3 regions of the Citrobacter sp. RHB25-C09 genome follow, and region 3 is predicted to be linked to each of the others. Evidence: riboswitches for the same ligand, from Rfam matches in the RefSeq annotation. Region 3 holds a riboswitch; each other region holds the start of a gene.
What was found. A riboswitch is a leader RNA that binds a small molecule or an ion and turns the genes downstream of it on or off. The one in region 3 is predicted to bind thiamine pyrophosphate.

Region 1: it holds a riboswitch for thiamine pyrophosphate, as region 3 does, so the genes downstream of both, thiC (phosphomethylpyrimidine synthase ThiC) here and thiB (thiamine ABC transporter substrate binding subunit) in region 3, are expected to answer to the same signal.
Region 2: it holds a riboswitch for thiamine pyrophosphate, as region 3 does, so the genes downstream of both, thiM (hydroxyethylthiazole kinase) here and thiB (thiamine ABC transporter substrate binding subunit) in region 3, are expected to answer to the same signal.

What each region holds. Positions count from the first base shown of each region.
Region 1 is NZ_CP057483.1:4,072,417-4,074,684, forward strand. Features, by position in the region: gene nudC (NAD(+) diphosphatase) at 1-111, opposite strand, end outside; gene rsd (sigma D regulator) at 209-697, shown strand; TPP riboswitch at 750-902, shown strand; gene thiC (phosphomethylpyrimidine synthase ThiC) at 989-2,268, shown strand, end outside.
Region 2 is NZ_CP057483.1:2,763,771-2,766,038, forward strand. Features, by position in the region: gene thiD (bifunctional hydroxymethylpyrimidine kinase/phosphomethylpyrimidine kinase) at 1-364, opposite strand, end outside; gene thiM (hydroxyethylthiazole kinase) at 361-1,149, opposite strand; TPP riboswitch at 1,181-1,277, opposite strand; gene HVY19_RS12955 (RcnB family protein) at 1,523-1,849, shown strand; gene HVY19_RS12960 (fimbrial protein) at 1,899-2,268, opposite strand, start outside.
Region 3 is NZ_CP057483.1:848,298-850,565, forward strand. Features, by position in the region: gene thiP (thiamine/thiamine pyrophosphate ABC transporter permease ThiP) at 1-171, opposite strand, end outside; gene thiB (thiamine ABC transporter substrate binding subunit) at 147-1,130, opposite strand; TPP riboswitch at 1,163-1,290, opposite strand; gene sgrR (HTH-type transcriptional regulator SgrR) at 1,323-2,268, opposite strand, start outside.

The sequences.
Region 1 (2,268 bases), 1.2 Mb from region 3:
ATCGAAATTTCCCGCATCGCCATGTGGTAATTCTCCACCGGGCAACCATAATTTTTGTTCATGACTGACGATCCACCAGCCGTGATCTAAATTTTCAATTATACGATCCATAGCTCTTGCACTACCTTAGCTTCACTGGCATGTTGCTAACATAATTTTTACAATTTTTGAGTGAGCAGTTTTAAAATCTAAACTTCTGGAGTCGAACATGTTAAACCAGCTGGAAAACCTGACAGAACGCGTCGGTGGAAGTAATAAACTGGTTGATCGCTGGCTGCATGTACGTAAGCACCTGCTCGTGGCTTACAACAATCTGGTTGGCATTAGACCTGGTAAAGAATCGTACATGCGATTGAATGAAAAAGCGCTGGATGATTTTTGCCAGAGCCTGGTCGATTACCTCTCCACCGGACACTTCAGTATTTATGAACGTATTCTGCATAAATTGGAAGGGAACGGTCAGCTTTTAGCAGCGACAAAGATCTGGCCGCTGCTGGAAGCCAATACGCAACACATCATGGACTACTACGATTCCAGCCTGGAAACCGCAATCGATCATGATAATTGCCTTGAATTTCAACAGGCACTGTCGGATATCGGCGAAGCGCTGGAAGCCCGGTTCGTGCTGGAAGACAAGCTGATTATGCTGGTATTTGAGGCCATGCATGAGAACGCCAAAATCAAACGGCCTGCTTGAGTTCTGCGCAGTTAACGCGTAGTTTACAAATGTCCCCCTCTCAGGAGGGGAAGTTATCTTGTCGGAGTGCCTGTTTTTCACCTAAGCCGACGTAATGCCTCAGGGCAGCACGAAGGAATAAGTGGAAAGGGCTGAGACCGTTAATTCGGGATCCGCGGAACCTGATCAGGTTAATACCTGCGAAGGGAACAAGAGTAATTCTGCTTTATGCACCAGCCTTCACGGGCGGCGCACATCCATTACTCCATCCGTCGTCTGGCAAGCCACGTCCTTAATTTTATGGAATGAGCTATGTCTGCCACTACACCATTGTCCCGCCGCGAACAGCGCGCACAGGCCCAACACTTTATCGATACCCTGGAAGGCACTGCTTTCCCCAACTCAAAACGCATTTATATTCCCGGCTCCAGACCCGATCTCCGCGTACCGATGCGGGAAATCCAGTTGAGTCCAACGCTTATCGGCGGCAGCAAAGAGAACCCGCAGTTCGAAGAGAACGAAGCGGTTCCGGTTTACGACACCTCCGGCCCGTATGGCGATCCTGACGTGACGATTGACGTGCAACAGGGCCTGGCAAAATTGCGCCAGCCGTGGATTGACGCCCGTAACGACAGCGAAGAACTGAACGACCGCAGTTCAGCGTACACGAAGGAACGTCTGGCCGATGACGGTCTGGACGAACTGCGTTTCACTGGCCTGCTGACACCAAAACGCGCCAAATCAGGACGCCGCGTTACCCAGCTTCACTATGCCCGCCAGGGGATCGTGACCCCGGAAATGGAATTTATTGCGATTCGCGAAAACATGGGGCGCGAGCGTATCCGCAGCGAAGTGTTACGCCACCAGCATCCGGGGGAAGGTTTCGGCGCACGCCTGCCGGAAAATATTACGCCGGAATTCGTTCGTGACGAAGTCGCTGCCGGTCGCGCCATTATTCCCGCCAATATCAACCACCCGGAATCCGAGCCGATGATCATTGGCCGCAACTTCCTGGTGAAGGTCAACGCTAACATCGGCAACTCGGCGGTCACCTCCTCCATCGAAGAAGAGGTGGAAAAACTGGTCTGGTCGACTCGCTGGGGCGCGGATACGGTGATGGACCTTTCCACCGGACGATATATCCACGAAACCCGTGAGTGGATCTTACGTAACAGTCCGGTGCCTATCGGTACCGTGCCGATCTACCAGGCGCTGGAGAAGGTTAACGGGATCGCCGAAGATCTCACCTGGGAAGCCTTTCGCGACACGCTGCTGGAACAGGCGGAACAAGGGGTCGATTACTTCACCATCCACGCCGGCGTGCTGCTGCGTTACGTGCCGATGACCGCGAAGCGCCTGACCGGTATCGTCTCGCGCGGCGGTTCGATCATGGCGAAGTGGTGCCTTTCCCATCACAAAGAGAATTTCCTCTACCAGCACTTCCGTGAGATTTGCGAAATCTGCGCCGCCTATGACGTGTCACTTTCTCTTGGCGATGGCCTGCGCCCCGGCTCGATTCAGGATGCCAACGACGAGGCGCAGTTCTCCGAACTGCATACGCTGGGTGAACTGACTAAAATCGCGTGGGAATA
Region 2 (2,268 bases), 1.9 Mb from region 3:
CAGCAGATGGAGAGAGCAGTGGATCGCCACTTTTTGCCAGCATGACCGTATCGAGTACCACACTCTGCACCTGATGACGCTGCAAACGCTCCGCAACAGCTTCAACAATATCCGTTTCTGCCAGCATCCCGATCTTGGTGGTATCAATGCGAACGTCGCTGAACACTGAGTCGAGCTGGGCAGCAACAAAATCGGGTTCGATCCGGTATACCGACTGAACGCCGCGCGTATTCTGCGCCACCAGCGCCGTAATCACTGAGCAACCGTAAGCGCCAAGAGCAGAAAATGTCTTAAGATCGGCCTGAATGCCCGCGCCGCCGCTGGGGTCAGTGCCGGCGATGGTTAACGCATTGATTCGTTTCATAACTGCACCTCCGCATCCAGGTTGTAAAGCGCATCAAGAAACGCCGGAATAAAGCTGCCCGGCCCGTGACATTCCGCCGTTGCGCGCTCACCGGCCTGTTTCATCCAGCTACAGCCTGAAGCCACGTTTTCCAGCAAATTACCCGGTAGCGCGCAACAGGCCGCAACTACCGCAGAGAGCGCGCATCCAGTGCCGACGACTTTCGTCATCATAGGGTTCCCCCCTGACACGGCGATGGTACGCTGGTCGTCTGTGACGTAATCCGTTTCACCTGTCACCACCACGATAGCCGCAACCTGCTTTGCCAACGCTTGTGCAGCGGGTAAGGCCGCAATGGCGGTATCCGTCGTATCGACACCGCGCCCACCGGCTGCCATTCCTGCCAGCGCGAGAATTTCCGACGCGTTGCCACGAATGGCGGCTGGTTGTAAAGAAAGCAGCTCAAGACAGAAGCGGCGACGAAAATCGAGTCCGCCCACCGCAACGGGATCCAGCACCCACGGCGTTTTTCCGGTATGCGCCTGTGTAACCGCCGCGTGCATTGCCGCTGTTTGTGACTGTGTGAGCGTGCCGACATTGATCAATAGCGCATCGGCCACGCTGGCAAACTGTCTGGCTTCTTCAGGTTCAATCACCATTGCCGGTGAAGCGCCCAGCGCCAGCAGCGTATTGGCAGTGAAGCTCTGTACAACATCATTGGTCATACAATGCGTTAAGGGTGAAAGAATACGGAATTGTTGCAAGGTACGAGCCGCCAGGGTGCGGCTGTGCAGGTCAGGCTGCATGATTACGCTCCTGCCCGCGCGAAGAAGTGACACGAGCAGTGTCTGACTTCCCTACGCTGGCATTATCCAGATCAGGTGGTACGGGTATTTCTCAGCCTTCGCAAGGAAGGGCACCCCGAGTCAAACTACATAAAAGAGATGTAGTGCATGCAGCCTAAGGTAATCAAAACCCTATTGCAAGGGCTGAAAGGGGCAGGTAAATCTCCACGACCAATTCCGGATATATTCTATATTGAAGGGGGAGAGAGAGCGTAAGGTTACATTTGTTACGATATTTATGGGAATTTCACAATCACGTGCTTGTCAGGTGTATTGCATCACGGGAAAGATACACAACTGATTTAGCAGACTTAACACTGGAGAGCGTAGAAGTATGAAAAATAAATGGGTGCTGGGCACGCTGTTCCTCCTGTCCAGTACGGTGTGGGCCGCACCTGCTGCAACTGCTGCCACCAAGGGGATCGATCAATACGAACTCAGCAGCTTTGTCGCCGACTTCATTCATTTCAAACCGGGCGATACGGTGCCGGAAATGTATCGCACCAGTGAATACAATATCAAACAGTGGCAATTGCGTAATTTACCTGCACCGGACGCCGGAACGCACTGGACTTACATGGGGGGCGCGTATGTGCTGATCGGCGACGCTGATGGCAAGATCATTAAAGCCTATGATGGCGAAATTTTTTATCATCGCTAAAAAAACGCACCCGCATAAGGGTGCGTAAATGGTCTGCTTTGAACACGTTTTAATGATAATCGACAACCACTTTCACTCTGCTCATGGCTTCACCTGCCGTCACTTTCCCTTCATAGGTTCGAGTTCGTGCGTAGATATTTATTGGCACGGTGCCTCCCGTAACTGCTGACGACGTGTAGGGGTGGGAACTGCCATATCCAATACTTGTCGTTCCATCCATTGATAGCTGAAATCCCACCGCACCTGCACTGGCGGAAGATGTGCCATAGTCATTGGTCAACGTCACGGCATCCGTCGCCAATGGACTGATCGGTTCAAAATAGAACACAACGTTATCCGGGGTAAATTTCAGACTTCCTGAACCGCTCCCCTGACAGGTAAATTGTACGGGATGAAGTTCGAACGGCTTTTTATTCAGG
Region 3 (2,268 bases):
GCGCACTACGTGCCACAGGTAACTGTCCTGCCAGAGCGCGAACCATTCTCCCTGCGGCGCATTGAGCCATAGTGCCAGAAACGCGGCAAGGGCCACCGCCACCATCAGCGCGGCGGCGGATATCCCTGGAATCAGCCAGCCAGGAATTAACGGCTGACGGCGCGTTGCCATTCGCTAATCCATGATTGACGCTGAGCTGCCACTTCGGCTGGTGTAAATTGCAGCGTGGTGGTGGGTTTGGTGAGTTGGTCGAACCCGGCTGGAAGAGGGATATTTGTTACGGGATACATCCAGTTGCCGGTCGGGATCGCGTTCTGGAATGCGGGTGAGACCATAAACGCCAGGAATTTCTCTGCCAGTTCCGGCTGTTTACTTGCCGCAGTCCGTGCCGCCACTTCGACCTGCAAATAATGGCCTTCACTGAAGTTCGCGGCAGCGTAGTGATCTTTTTTCTCTTCGATAAGATGGTAAGCCGGGGAGGTGGTATAGCTCAGCACCAGATCGCTTTCCCCTTTCAGGAACAGACCATAGGCTTCGCTCCAGCCTTTGGTCACGGTGACCGTTTTGGCCGTCAGCTTCTGCCAGGCTTCCGGTACTTTATCGCCATAGACTTTCTGCATCCACAGCAGCAGGCCGAGTCCCGGCGTGCTGGTGCGCGGATCCTGATAAATCACCCGCCACTTCTGGTCGCTCTCCACCAGTTCCTTCAGGCTCTTCGGTGGATTTTTGAGTTTGTTTTTGTCGTAAACGAAGGCGAAATAGCCGTAATCGAACGGCACGAAGGTGTCATTCGTCCAGCCGCCAGGTACGTTGACGGTGTCGCTGGCGATGCCGCTTTTTGTGAACAGACCCGTCTGCGTGGCTGCTTCAACCAGGTTATTGTCGAGCCCCAGTACCACGTCAGCTTTGCTGTTTTTCCCTTCCATGCGCAGACGGTTGAGCAGCGAAACGCCATCTTCCAGCGCGACCAGTTTCAGTTCGCAGTTGCAGTCGGCTTCAAAGGCTTTTTTGACTGACGGACCAGGGCCCCAGTCGGCGGCGAACGAGTCGTAGGTATAGACGGTAAGCACGGGCTTAGCGAAAGCGGGCGCTGCACACAGGAGTAAGAATGGAAGATATTTTTTTAACACTTTGCACCTCAATAGATGGGTGGCAAAGGATTTTGAGCGCTAGCCTCAAATCCCTTCGCCGGCATTATCCGGATCAGGTTCGACGGGTATTTCTCAGCCCCTACGCATCATTCTTCACGCTGCTTCTGCGTAGTTTTATCTGGCACCCCGTTGAGAACGGCCTAGTGTAATGATTTTGTTGCTAAGCAGCAATCATGGGTCTGGTGGCGCAAACCACGCTGATTTAAAGTCGAACCAGCCGAGGGTGTTCATGCGTAAACCACGCATACTGCGCTGTCCCTGAATAATCAGCCAGTGGTGGATCAGCGGTACAATTGCTTTGCTGGCAAGCAGCTGCTGGCACCATGTTGCCAGGTTCATCTCACCAGTACGCCAGCGTGTAGCATCCGCTTCCCAGTCTATTGGGATACAGTTTTGCAACAGCGGAACTTCACACAGGTGCGCAAATAATGAGAAGTCCAGCGGGAGTGTGAAGTTGGCGCTGTTCAGCCAGATATCACTTTCAATTTCCCCGGCGTGCCACTGATCGTAGTCGATCTCCTGGATTTCCAGCTTAACCTGCTGTTCAGCCAGTAACTGACTCATGATCTGTGCAATGATCTGATGCTCAACATGTTCGCGATAGTAGGTCAGCGTGAGGGTTTCCAGCCCGGCGGGTTTTTCGCCGTGTCCTGGGCGCGCGTGGTGCCAGCGGGGGAGCAGACCGTAAGCAGGGAACCAATGCCGCTGGTTCTGCTCGTCGGCGCAATAGAGTAAATTGCTGGGTGACAGAACCCGACTTACCCATTCCCGGACCTCACTATTTGCGCCCCGATGGGTTCTGGCGTCGAAGAGGAGATAATAACACCCCTCTTCCAGGCGACTTTCAATGGCTTTTTCGTCTTCCACCGGCCCCTTCAGCGTTAAACCGCCGTTCGGTTCCTCGCCAATATCAGGAAGGACCCAGACGTTAACTTCATCAATCAGCGCACGGTAGCCAAAGTAGTCGTCAAAGGCGTGAATTTTGAGCTGATTGCGGGTGTTACGCATTACCGCATAAGGGCCGGTACCAATGGGATGGCTGGAAAAATTGTTCAACGTCTCCCACTCGCGCGGCAGAATCATTGCGGGCACCTGACCGAGCAGCCACGGAAACCAG